DNA from 4 places in the Bradyrhizobium sp. SEMIA genome. Region 1 is predicted to be linked to each of the others. Evidence: predicted binding sites of a transcription regulator. Region 1 holds the regulator's gene; each other region holds the start of a gene.
What was found. The regulator HrcA, encoded in region 1, represses chaperone genes, less so after heat shock. The targets are predictions, from matches to a motif close to GTTAGCACTCNCNNNNNGNGAGTGCTAAC.
Positions count from the first base shown of each region.

Region 2: FOM02_RS08695 (co-chaperone GroES) is a predicted target of HrcA. The motif match lies at 1,466-1,494, and genes of this name have one in related genera.
Region 3: FOM02_RS14565 (co-chaperone GroES) is a predicted target of HrcA. The motif match lies at 1,381-1,409, and genes of this name have one in related genera.
Region 4: FOM02_RS46425 (co-chaperone GroES) is a predicted target of HrcA. The motif match lies at 1,463-1,491, and genes of this name have one in related genera.

Region 1 is NZ_CP046601.1:155,359-158,546, forward strand. It holds gene rdgB (RdgB/HAM1 family non-canonical purine NTP pyrophosphatase) at 1-35, opposite strand, end outside; gene rph (ribonuclease PH) at 46-759, opposite strand; gene hrcA (heat-inducible transcriptional repressor HrcA) at 929-2,017, shown strand; gene grpE (nucleotide exchange factor GrpE) at 2,114-2,713, shown strand; gene pncA (bifunctional nicotinamidase/pyrazinamidase) at 2,773-3,188, opposite strand, start outside.
Region 2 is NZ_CP046601.1:1,816,603-1,819,790, forward strand. It holds partial or broken gene groEL (chaperonin GroEL) at 157-1,062, opposite strand; gene FOM02_RS08695 (co-chaperone GroES) at 1,108-1,422, opposite strand; gene FOM02_RS08700 (usg protein) at 1,810-2,097, shown strand; gene FOM02_RS08705 (cupin domain-containing protein) at 2,398-2,937, shown strand.
Region 3 is NZ_CP046601.1:2,972,275-2,975,462, forward strand. It holds gene FOM02_RS14555 (protein phosphatase CheZ) at 1-477, shown strand, start outside; gene FOM02_RS14560 (hypothetical protein) at 665-1,186, opposite strand; gene FOM02_RS14565 (co-chaperone GroES) at 1,500-1,796, shown strand; gene groL (chaperonin GroEL) at 1,996-3,188, shown strand, end outside.
Region 4 is NZ_CP046601.1:9,642,353-9,645,540, reverse strand. It holds gene FOM02_RS46435 (DUF1236 domain-containing protein) at 1-312, shown strand, start outside; partial or broken gene FOM02_RS46430 (type 1 glutamine amidotransferase domain-containing protein) at 612-1,336, shown strand; gene FOM02_RS46425 (co-chaperone GroES) at 1,516-1,833, shown strand; gene FOM02_RS46420 (HAD family hydrolase) at 2,104-2,793, opposite strand; gene FOM02_RS46415 (AI-2E family transporter) at 2,802-3,188, opposite strand, start outside.

The DNA.
Region 1 (3,188 bases):
GCGATGACGAGCTTTCCGGTGATTCGGCGGTGCATGGCTTATTGACTACGCCACGGCCAGTTTCTGCAAGTCCACCAGGCGCGCGATGCCTTTCTGCGCCAGGGCGATCAGCTTCAGGAACTCGTCCTGCGTGAACGGTTCGCGTTCCGCGGTGCCCTGCACCTCGATGATCCGGCCATCGCCGGTCATGACGAAATTGGCGTCGGTCTCGGCTTCGGAATCCTCGGCATAGTCGAGGTCGAGCACGGGCGTGCCGTTGTAGATGCCGCAGGAGATCGCGGCGACGTTGTCGCGCATGACGTTGGTCTTGATCATGTTGCGCGCCTTCATCCAGTTGATGCAATCGGCGAGCGCGACCCAGGCGCCGGTGATCGAGGCCGTGCGGGTGCCGCCGTCGGCCTGGAGCACGTCGCAATCGACCGTGATCTGGCGCTCGCCGAGCGCTTCGAGATCGACGATGGTGCGAAGCGAGCGGCCGATCAGGCGCTGGATCTCGACCGTGCGGCCGCTTTGTTTCCCGGCGGAGGCTTCGCGGCGGGTGCGTTCCGAGGTCGCGCGCGGCAGCATGCCGTATTCGGCGGTGACCCAGCCGCGGCCCTGGCCCTTCAGCCATGGCGGCAGCCGGTCTTCCAGAGTGGCCGTGACCAGCACATGGGTGTCGCCGAATTTCACGAGGCAGGAGCCTTCCGCATATTTGACCACGCCACGCTCCAGCGTCACGGGGCGCAATTCGTCGGGCGCACGGCGGCTTGGCCGCATGGAAAATCCTCCAAAAACTCACTGAAAAGGGCTGTTCGCGGTGCTTGTAGGTGGGGTGAGGGTGGGCGGCAAGGCCTTTTCGTCCCCTGATTCCAGGCCCGCAAACACCACGCTTGTCAGACGCATCGGGGATGGACAAATTATGAGCATCTGAGAGGAGTTACCGTCTGTGGCCCAACACGATCCGATCCATCTGATCGCGCCGCGCGCAGGCCTCGCCCAGCTCAACGAGCGTTCCCGCGACATCTTTCGTCAAATTGTCGAAAGCTATCTCGCGACCGGCGAGCCGGTCGGCTCGCGCAATATTTCGCGGCTGATCGCCCTGCCGCTGTCGCCGGCCTCGGTCCGCAACGTCATGGCCGATCTGGAACAGCTCGGCCTGATCTATGCTCCGCACACCTCCGCCGGCCGGCTGCCGACGGAACTCGGCCTGCGCTTCTTCGTCGACGCCCTGATGCAGGTCGGCGACCTCAACGAGGCCGAGCGGCAGTCGATCCAGAGCCAGCTTGCCAGCGTCGGCCAGGCGCAGTCGGTCGAGGCCGCGCTGGACCAGGCGTTGACGCGGCTGTCGGGCCTGACCCGCGCGGCCGCGGTGGTGCTGACGCCGAAATCCAATGCGCGGCTGAAGCATATCGAGTTCGTCCGCCTGGAACCCGAGAAGGCGCTGGTGATCCTGGTCGGCGAAGACGGCCAGGTCGAAAACCGCGTGCTGACGCTACCGCCCGGAGTTCCCTCCTCGGCGATCACCGAGGCCGGCAATTTCCTCAATGCGCGCATTCGCGGCCGCACGCTCGCCGAAGCGCGGCTCGAGCTCGAAACCGCGCTGGGCGAAGCCCGCGCCGAGCTCGATCAGCTGACGCAGAAGGTGATTTCCGCCGGGATCGCGAGCTGGTCCGGCGGCGAGAACGAGGATCGCCAGCTCATCGTCCGCGGCCACGCTAATCTGCTCGAGGATCTGCACGCGCTGGAGGATCTGGAGCGGGTTCGCCTGTTGTTCGACGATCTCGAGACCAAGCGCGGCGTGATCGACCTCTTGGGCCGCGCTGAGACCGCCGAGGGCGTGCGCATTTTCATCGGTTCGGAGAACAAGCTGTTTTCCTTGTCCGGCTCCTCGACGATCATCTCGCCGTATCGGGATGCCGCCGGTCATATCGTCGGCGTTTTGGGCGTGATCGGGCCGACGCGGCTGAATTATGCCCGCGTGATCCCGACCGTGGACTACGCCGCCCGCATCGTCAGCCGGCTCCTGGGGGGCTGACCGGCATTTGCGCCGATCACGGGCGCTTGATTTTCGCCCGCTTAGGCACGATATCCGGGCCAACAATCCCTGGAAACGAGTTCGAGATTTGAGCCGATGACCGATCGAGACCGGCAACCCGAAGACACGACCGCACCGACCGGCGAGCCCGTGGTGTCAAAACCCTACATCATGCCCGACGATCCCGAGCCGGGTTCGGTCGAAACCTTGCAGAAGGAAGCCGCCGAGGCGCGCGACCGCATGCTGCGGACGCTGGCCGAGATGGAGAACTTGCGCAAGCGCACCACCAAGGAGGTCGCCGACGCCCGCCTCTACGGCATCACCGGCTTTGCCCGCGACGTGCTCGACATCGCCGACAATCTCCAGCGCGCGCTCGATGCCGTTCCGGCCGAGGCGCGGGCCGCGGCCGATCCCGGCCTGATCTCCCTGATCGAGGGCGTCGAGCTCACCGAGCGCTCGCTGCTCAACGCGCTGGAAAAGCACGGCGTGAAGAAGTTCGACCCGCAGGGCCAGAAGTTCGATCCGAACTTCCAGCAGGCGATGTTCGAAGTACCCGATGCGTCGGTGCCGTCGGGCACCGTGGTGCAGGTCGTGCAGGCCGGCTACACCATCGGCGAGCGCGTGCTGCGCCCGGCCCTGGTCGGTGTCGCCAAGGGCGGCGCGAAGGCGGCGGCCAACAGCAACGAAGTGAACTGAGTTCGGGCGTCATTCCGGGTTCGGCTCTGCGAGCCGCCCCGGAACGACTGTGTGAGAGCCTACGCACTCACCGCGATATCCGCCGACTGGATCCGCTTCACCCCGGCCTTGGCCATATCGGCCCAGGCCTTGGCGAGCGAGCCCTGCGTGTCGATGCCGCGGCAGGCGTCTTCCACGACATAGACCTCGAAGCCAGCCTTGCGCGCGTCGAGCGCGGTCCAGGCGACGCAGAAATCCGTCGCCAATCCCGCAACGAAGACGCGCTTGATCTTGCGGCCCTTGAGATAACCGGCGAGGCCCGTGGAGGTCTTGCCGTCGGCTTCGAGGAACGCCGAATAGCTGTCGACGTCCTTGTGAAAGCCCTTGCGGATGATGAGCTCGGCGTGCGGGATCGCGAGGTCCTTCGACAGCGACGCGCCGTCGGTACCCTGCACGCAATGGTCGGGCCACAGCACCTGCTTGCCGTAGGGCAAAT
Region 2 (3,188 bases), 1.7 Mb from region 1:
CCGCGAAGCGGATGTCGCTGGAGGTGCGAGACGTGGGACGCAGAGCGTCCCATGGGGAGCCTCGAAGGATGAGCGGCCACCGCTGCAGCCGCGCAGAGAGAGCCGGGCCGTCGCCCTTCGAGGGCCGCTGAAGAAGCGGCCACCTCAGGGTGACGCCGAGATCGCCTGGCCGCCGGTCAGGATCGCGATGTCCTGCAGCATGGCCTTGCGACGATCGCCGAAGCCCGGAGCCTTGACGGCCGCGACCTTCAGGCCGCCACGCAGGCGGTTCACGACCAGGGTCGCGAGCGCTTCACCCTCGACGTCCTCGGCGACGATGACCAGCGGCTTGCCGGTCTGCACCACGGCCTCGAGCAGCGGCAGCAGCTCGTTCAGCGAGGAGAGCTTCTTCTCGTTGATGAGGATGTAGGCGTCGTCCATCTCAACGCGCATCTTGTCGGCGTTGGTGACGAAGTAGGGCGAGATGTAGCCGCGGTCGAACTGCATGCCCTCGACGACATCGAGCTCGGTCTCGAGCGACTTGGCTTCCTCGACGGTGATGACACCCTCGTTGCCGACCTTCTTCATGGCGTCGGAGAGGAACTTGCCGATCTCCTGGTCGCCGTTGGCCGAGATGGTGCCGACCTGGGCGATCTCCTCGTTCGAGGTGACCTTCTTGGAGTTCTTCTGGAGGTCCGCAACGACGGCCTCGACCGCGAGGTCGATACCACGCTTGAGGTCCATCGGGTTCATGCCGGCGGCGACCGACTTCGCGCCTTCCTTCACGATCGCCTGGGCCAGCACGGTGGCGGTGGTGGTGCCGTCGCCGGCCGCGTCAGCGGACTTGGAGGCGACTTCGCGCACCATCTGGGCGCCCATGTTCTCGAACTTGTCGTCGAGCTCGATCTCCTTGGCGACGGTGACGCCGTCCTTGGTGATGCGGGGAGCGCCGAACGACTTGTCGAGCACGACGTTGCGGCCCTTCGGACCGAGCGTGACCTTCACCGCGTTGGCGAGAACGTCGACGCCGCGCAGCATCTTGTCGCGCGCTTCAACCGAGAATTTGACTTCTTTGGCTGCCATCTGGAATTTTCCTTGAGGATGTTGACTGGAGGGAGAGAGGGGCTCTTAGGCCGCCTTCTTCTTGGAAGCGGGGACGTCGAGGACGCCCATGATGTCGCTTTCCTTCATGATCAGCAGGTCTACGCCGTCGATCTTGACTTCGGTGCCGGACCACTTGCCGAACAGCACGCGGTCGCCGACCTTCAGGTCGATCGGGATCAGCTTGCCGGCTTCGTCGCGGCCACCCGGGCCAACGGCGACGACTTCGCCCTGGGAGGGCTTTTCCTTGGCAGTGTCGGGAATGATGATGCCGCCTGCGGTCTTCTCTTCTGCGTCGATGCGCTTGACCACGACGCGGTCGTGAAGCGGACGGAATTTCATGCAGTCCTCCTAAACATTTGCACGAGTTGAGGATTTTGAGATTGTTAGCAATCGTTGCCCGCGAGTGCTAGCACGGGCGAGGCTGAAATAGGACAGGAATTTTGCGGGGGCAAGGGCTTCTAGCAGAAAAATCGGCACTCAGAAGGCCCAAGTGCCAGAATCTCTTTACCATCGTTAACGAACGCGAGGGCCTCGTGGAGGCCGTATTAGCACGGGGGCGCATCTGCTGCTAACGCTTTGAATTTCAACAGCTTGTTAAACTTTTGGGCTTGAGATGGATTGTCAGTTTGCGTCACATTTCTCTCATGTGAGCGCATCGTTTCCGGGTGGCTCCCGGGGCACCGATCAAGCCACTCCCCGAATGCGCTCCTGCAAAGGAGGTTTGGCATGGGACTGCGCGTTGGGGGCGTTTCCGAGGATTTCCGGAAACAGATGCTGGGTTACGGGCTGACGACGGCACAAATTCTCTACCGGATGCCGGATCACCCGTCGCTGCTGCAGACCTATGTCTGGCAGAACTACGACATGTTTCCGAAATTTCCGGCGCTGACCGACTTCCTGGCCTTCTGGCAGGAGAAGCTCGATGGCCCGCTGCATTCGGTCACGGTCGCCCATTCCAAGCTGATCAAGCCCGCCGAGCTGCGCGCCGTGGACGGCGTGTTCCGGCTGCATTGAGGCGAACACCGGTCGCGTAGGGTGGGCAAAGGCGCGCTCTTCGCGCGCCGTGCCCACCATCTCTCTCCGAACACGCGCGGAACGTGGGCACGCTTCCGCCGTCGCTCTTCGAGCTATGGCAGACAAGTCGCTTTGCCCACCCTACGATATTCGCGTTGGAGCTGCGTAGGATGGGTAGAGCGAAGCGAAACCCATCGCCTTGGCAGGCCGAGAGATGATGGGTTTCGCAAGAGCTCTACCCATCCTACGGACCTTCGTTCTGTGCTAGCCTCCGCCCATAACAACAACGGGAGGCGGCCCATGGCCAAGAAATCAAGCAAGAAAGCAAAATCGCGCAGCGCTGCGCAGACCGCGATCAAGAAGCGGAGCGGCACCAAGGCTGCAGCGCGATCCACGGCGCGCAAGGCAGTGAAGGCGAAGGCCCGCACGGCGGCTCCGAAAAAGCCTGCCCGCCCCAAGCAGCGCATCGCCATCAGCCATCACCGCGAGGAGGATTTCAAAGCCGACGGCCTGCGCACCTACGCCAAATACCGTGACCTCGGCATTTCAGATGCGACCCACGGCCTCGCGCAGGCCCATGTGATCCGCCTGCAGGGTCCCTGCAATCCGGACGAGGTCTCGAAGCTGCACTTCCACGACGTCGAATTCCAGATGGTCTACGTGCTCAAGGGCTGGGTGAAGACCTACATGGACGGCCAGGGCGAGAGCCTGATGAAGGAAGGCAGCGCCTGGACCCAGCCGCCGAAGATCAAGCACATGATCCTGGATTATTCGGACGATGTGGAGCTGCTGGAGGTGATCTTGCCGGCAGAGTTCAAGACGGTGGAGCTGAAGGCGTAGGCACGCTCTCTCAGCCGTCATTCCGGGGCGCGCGCAGCGCGAGAATCCATTTCACCGCGTGTGCTGCCGCCTGATGGATTCCGGGCTCGCGACTTCGTCGCGCCCCGGAATGACAGCGCGCGATAATCCCTAAAATCCACGCGATCCGAGAAACCGGACCGTTACTAGTTGAAAGGTTCCAGCCACCTGCAGCGCTGGTGGTAACCAGTCGAGAATATTCCTCGCGTCAACTCAGGGCTGTGAACATGCAG
Region 3 (3,188 bases), 2.8 Mb from region 1:
CGCACCAAGCGCGAGATCGCGACGCTGCACGGCAAGAGCTTCGACGGCGGCGAGATGGCCAAGGTCAATGGCGAGCTCGGCGCGGTCGTCGGCGGCACCGAGCAGGCGACCCAGCAGATCCTCGAAGCCGCGGAATCGATCGACCAGGCCGCCAGCGCGATGTCCAAGGTGGACTCGGCCGACCAGCAGAAGCGCCTCGCCGACGACATCCAGGAACGCGTCATCTCGATCTTCGAAGCCTGCAACTTCCAGGACCTGACCGGCCAGCGCATCAGCAAGGTCATGACCACGATGAAGTTCATCGAGCAGCACATCAATGCGATGATGGAGATCTGGGGCGGCGTCGACGCGATCAAGGCCCATGTGCCGGCGCCGGTCGACCAGCGCAGCGACGACGAGAAGCTCCTCAACGGCCCGAAGCTCGCCGGCGACGTCGGCCACGCCTCGCAGGACGACATCGACGCGCTGTTCGACTGAGCGCACCAGATACGGATAAAGCAAAAACGCCGGCCCTGGGGCCGGCGTTTTTGTTTTTTGGGGGATTTATCTCACGCTGTCATTCCGGGGCGGTCCGCAGGACCGAACCCGGAATCTCGAGATTCTCAGGTGCGCAAGCGCGCACCATAGTTCACGCTTCGCGTGCCCCTGAACGACAGAGGAATGATCACGCCCGCGGCGCGCAGCGGACGTAGACCATGTTGCCGTAGCGGGTGGCGGCGTCCTTGTCGATGAAGCGGGTGATCAGGACGCGGCCGTCGAAGGAGACGATCTCACGGTCCTGCTCGCCGGGGGTCGGGCCGGCCGGTCCGATATAGTTCTTGCCGCTGGGCGAGCCCTTCAGCCGCAGCTCCTGCGGGGTCGCCTGGTCGGCGAGATGCATGATCACGCCGCCGGAGGAGCCGGCGGTGATCACGTAGGGATTCTTGCACTGGGCCCTCGCCGCGGCCTCGGTGCGGGCGCGGTCGGCCGGGTTCTGGAACGAGGCGAGACCCCAGCGGCCGACGATCTCGTCGGCACGGATGCTCGCCGGCATTTCAGGACCGGTGCCGGGCTCGGCCTCGGGTGCCGGCTGGGAGGACGAGAAGGACGGTAGGCTCATGCCGCCGCCGCAGGCGCCAAGCAGCAACGCCAGGCCAGAGGCAGCGGCCAGATTGGCGACCGTGCGCGCGCGAGCTGAATTGATCATGGCATTCCCCCGAACAAGACCATGGCCGCACCCCTCCCGCAGCCAAGCGCAAAACTGCCGCCGGAGCAATGACGTCGTTTAATACGCCGGCGCCCCGACCAAGTTTCCAATGCCACCATCCTATATCCGCCTCACCAATCGCTTAACCACCTTTGCTTGACAGGATCGCGGCCAAGCCATATTCCCGGGCCACTCTTAGCACTCGGAAAGCCCGATTGCTAAGCGCTCCGTTCGATCCTCGGGAAGAGGAGGAACGGCAGCGCCGCCCCACCGACTTCACTACTTCCGAAGCGAGCCTCCAAAGGGAAACGTCATGGCTAAATCCAAATTTCGTCCGCTGCATGACCGTGTCGTGGTCAAACGTATCGACGCCGAGGAAAAGACCAAGGGCGGCATCATCATCCCGGACACCGCCAAGGAAAAGCCGTCCCAGGGCGAGGTGGTCGCCGTCGGCCCCGGCGGCCGCGACGAGACCGGCAAGCTGATTCCGATCGACCTCAAGGCGGGTGACCGCGTGCTGTTCGGCAAGTGGTCGGGCACCGAGGTCAAGATCGACAACGAAGAGCTCCTGATCATGAAGGAGTCGGACATCATGGGCGTGCTGGCCTAAGGCCATCCGCCTGAACGGCCGCTGAATACTCCATCGTCATGCCCGGGCAGAAGCGCGAAGCGCGTCTTCGCGCTAGACGACCCGGGCATCCATCATTCTTCGTACGAGGATGGATTGCCGGGTCAAGCCCGGCAATGACGAAGAGAGCGCCGCACCGCACGAAACAAGACACATCACGCAACACGAGGGATTGCAGACCATGGCTGCCAAGGACGTCAAGTTTTCCGGAGACGCGCGCGACCGCATGCTGCGCGGCGTCGATATTCTCGCCAACGCCGTCAAGGTGACGCTCGGCCCGAAGGGCCGCAACGTCGTCATCGAGAAGAGCTTCGGCGCGCCGCGCATCACCAAGGACGGCGTCACCGTCGCCAAGGAGATCGAGCTCGAGGACAAGTTCGAGAACATGGGCGCCCAGATGGTGCGTGAGGTCGCCTCCAAGACCAACGACCTCGCCGGCGACGGCACCACCACCGCGACCGTGCTGGCCCAGGCGATCGTGCGCGAAGGCGCCAAGGCGGTTGCCGCCGGCATGAACCCGATGGACCTCAAGCGCGGCATCGACAGCGCCGTCCAGGCCGTGGTCAAGGACATCGAGAAGCGCGCCAAGCCCGTCGCCGCCTCCTCCGAGGTCGCCCAGGTCGGCACCATCTCGGCCAATGGCGATGCCGCCATCGGCAAGATGATCGCCCAGGCGATGCAGAAGGTCGGCAACGAGGGTGTCATCACCGTCGAGGAGAACAAATCGCTCGACACCGAGGTGGACATCGTCGAGGGCATGAAGTTCGACCGCGGCTATCTCAGCCCCTACTTCGTCACCAATGCCGAGAAGATGACCGCCGAGCTCGAGGACGCCTACATCCTCCTGCACGAGAAGAAGCTGTCGGGCCTGCAGGCCATGCTGCCGGTGCTGGAAGCCGTGGTGCAGTCGGGCAAGCCGCTGGTGATCATCGCCGAGGACGTCGAGGGCGAGGCGCTGGCGACCCTGGTCGTCAACCGTCTCCGTGGCGGCCTCAAGGTCGCTGCCGTCAAGGCGCCGGGCTTCGGTGACCGCCGCAAGGCCATGCTGGAGGACATCGCCATCCTCACCGGCGGCCAGCTGATCTCGGAAGAGCTCGGCATCAAGCTCGAGAACGTCACGGTGAAGATGCTCGGCCGCGCCAAGAAGGTCGTGATCGACAAGGAGAACACCACGATCGTCAACGGCGCCGGCAAGAAGCCCGACATCGAGGCCCGCGTCGGCCAGATCAAGGCCCAGATCGAGGAGACAACCTCGGACTACGACCGTGAGAAGCTCCAGGAACGCCTTGCCAAGCTCGCCGGCGGCGTCGCGGTGATCCGCGTCGGTGGCGCCACCGAGATCGAGGTCAAGGAGAAGAAGGACCGCGTCGAGGA
Region 4 (3,188 bases), 210 kb from region 1:
GTCGATATTCTCGACGACGGACCGGGTTACACCAGGACGGCCGCTTACAGCCGCGACCGGGTTGTCATAGACGATGAGACGCGTAGGCGGTTCAGGGAATTGGTGCGCAACTCCTCGACGACGGTCGGCTCGACCTCGCCTTCAGCAGGCGGAGGCGGAACCTCCGCGTCGAACTGTCTGTCGCTACAGCCGGTGCCGGAAGAACTGGCGCGCAACCATCCAGAGCTCGCCAACTACCGCTATCTCGCTATCGGCGACGAAGCAGTGCTGGTTGACCCGCATCAGCAGAAGATCGTCCAGGTGATCGACTAAGGCTGGCTGCTCTCTCTCTCTCCGTTCTTCTCGGGGAGAGGGTTGGGGTGAGAGGCCACACGTTTCCGCGATATCCCGGCCCATCGAATGGCGGCCACACTATGCGCAGCAATCAGGCAAGAAGAGTTTCACGGATTATTCCTAGCTGCAAAGGAGCCGCGACGACAACCAAAGGCCTGCGCCGATCGATAAGCGTAGGTGTGAACTTGGACGGCAAAACTGATGGCCATCAATGAACGTCAAGCAATGATGCCTGATGCTCCAGTGCCACGGAGGCGCTGAACAGGAGCAACCTTGAGGTGAAGATATTGATCGTACTAACCTCGCACGACCGACTTGGAGACACTGGAAAGAAGACGGGCTTCTGGTTCGATGAGTTCGCTACGCCCTACTACATCTTTAGGGATGCCGGCATCGCTCTTACACTTGCGTCTCCCGAGGGAGCCTGCCGCCGGTCGATCCAAGAAGCGAGTGGCCCGAGGCGGAGACCGCGGCGACTATTCGCTTTCGGCGCGACGGTTACGCGCAAGCCGAGCTGGCGAACGCCCGGATGCTGTCTAGCATATCGGCCCGCGACCATGATGCCGCCTTCTACCCAGGAGGCCACGGCCCCTTGTGGGATCTCGCCAATGACCCCCACTCAATCGCGTTGATCGAAACCATGTTCCGCACGGGTCGTCCTCTGGCCCTCGTCTGTCATGGGCCCGGCGCCTTGCGCTCCACCATGGCTTCAAATGGCCGTCCACTTGTCGACGGCAAATCGGTCACCGGGTTTTCCAACCTCGAGGAGGCTGCAGTTGAACTGACGGACGCCGTACCGTTCCTGGTCGAAGATATGTTGAGGAACAACGGCGGCAACTATTCCCGGAAAGACAAGTGGCAGCCCTATGCCGTTTGCGACGGCGATCTGATCACGGGACAAAATCCGGCATCCTCGGAAGCCGTTGCGAACGCTCTCCTTGATCGATTACGGATCAAGGGTCAGGCCATGAAAGGTGGCAACGCCTGGACCCGGAACGCCTGAGTAGTACCGGAGACGCGGCGCCGGCCGATCGGACAAACCAAATGGGAGCTCGTCACCGTGGAAACCAAGTCTTTCTCGGGCGCCGAAGACATTCTGTGTGGGTGCCACAACCTTAGGTGACGGGCCGCTCGCACCCGCGCATTCCGAATGCCAGAAATAACACAGCTAAGGAGAACTTCATGAAATTCCGTCCGCTCCATGACCGCGTCGTGGTCAAGCGCATCGAAGCCGAAGAGAAGACCAAGGGCGGCATCATCATTCCCGACACAGCCAAGGAAAAGCCTTCCCAGGGCGAGATCACCGCCGTAGGCCCAGGCGGCCGCGACGAAGCCGGCAAGCTAATCCCTGTCGATCTCAAGGTGGGCGACCGCGTGCTATTCGGCAAGTGGTCTGGCAATGAGGTCGTGCTCGACGGCCAGGATCTGCTGATCATGAAGGAGAGCGACATCCTGGGCGTCCTCACCGAGGCTTCCACCGCCAAGAAGAGCGCGGCTTAGGCGCTTAGCCCGCTCCCTCATCCTGAGCAGCCCGCTTCTCGAAGGATATGCTGCAAGCTCAAATCTGATCCCTCGAGAACCCGACGAGCCGCTTGGCCTCCAGGCGAGGACCCTGAGCCTGCGCGAGCAGGTGAGCTGTGCGGGCAAACTTCCAGCCGGAGTTCCTCAACAGCGTCGACGGAATCTCCTGCTCCACCGCTTGCAGAAGAGCGAGAGGGGGCCAGACTGTCGGGATACAGCTCGGTCGCCTCGAGCTGCTGGAGCCCGTCTTCAGCGTCGACCCGCAACCTCGTCGATGCGACCCAGGAGATCTGCTGGATCTTCATAGACGCGGAACGCTCCGGATTGTCGCAACTCGTCCGGCCCGTAGCCGCCGCTTAAAAGACCTACGCCCAACGCGCGACATCGGATCGCCGCCAACATGTCCCAGATACTATCGCCAACAACGAATGCGGTTTCGATGGGAACGCTCAGCCGTTCGGCAGCTGCCAAAAACAAATCCGGGTCGGGCTTGGCATATTTGACGTCATCACGCGTCACGACTGGAACCACATCCGGATCGACCCCAAGCGAATTCAGATTGACGGCTGCGGTTTCCAGACGGCCGCTGGTCGCAATCGCCCACGGAATGCCGGCCTGCGACAACCACTTCAACAATTCGCGAGCTCCAGGCAAAGGCCGAATCCGATTCGACTGCTGTCGGTAAGCGGCAGCATGGGCGCGGCGAAGCCGCTCAACGCGTTCAGTGCTAATTTCAATGCCGGTTTCGCGAAGAAGCTGATTGATGAATAAGCCTCCGCTCATTCCTATCCTGCGATGGATGCGCCAAACCGAGAGTTCGATGCTCTCTGCATCGAGCGCCTCCTTCCATGCAAGAACATGCTGATAGACGCTGTCAACCAGCGTGCCATCGAGATCAAACAGGAAGGCGGGTTCGATAACTGATGAGTGTCTCGGCATTCTATTCGTCAGGTCTCGACGCCAATCCATTCACGCCAAACGGTGAGCAGAGCCGCCATAATCACCGGGCCGAGAAAGAGACCGATCAATCCAAACGATTCCACCCCGCCGAGGATTCCGATCAGTACCAACAGGAAAGGTAGCTGCGCAGTGCCTCCAATCAGCGCCGGGTGAATGAGATTGTCACCGATCAGCAAGATCGCTGCGCCAAAAACAATTAGGCCTACGGGCGCCAGCAACGTACTGCTGTGAGAAGCCAATATCAGTGCAGCCGTGGTGAGCGCGATCCATGCGCCTAGAGGCACCATCGCCAACGCCGTCGTCACAGCAGCGAACAGCAGCGGATGCGGCACTCCCGTCGCGACATACGCGACACCGATGGCGGCGCCTTTCAG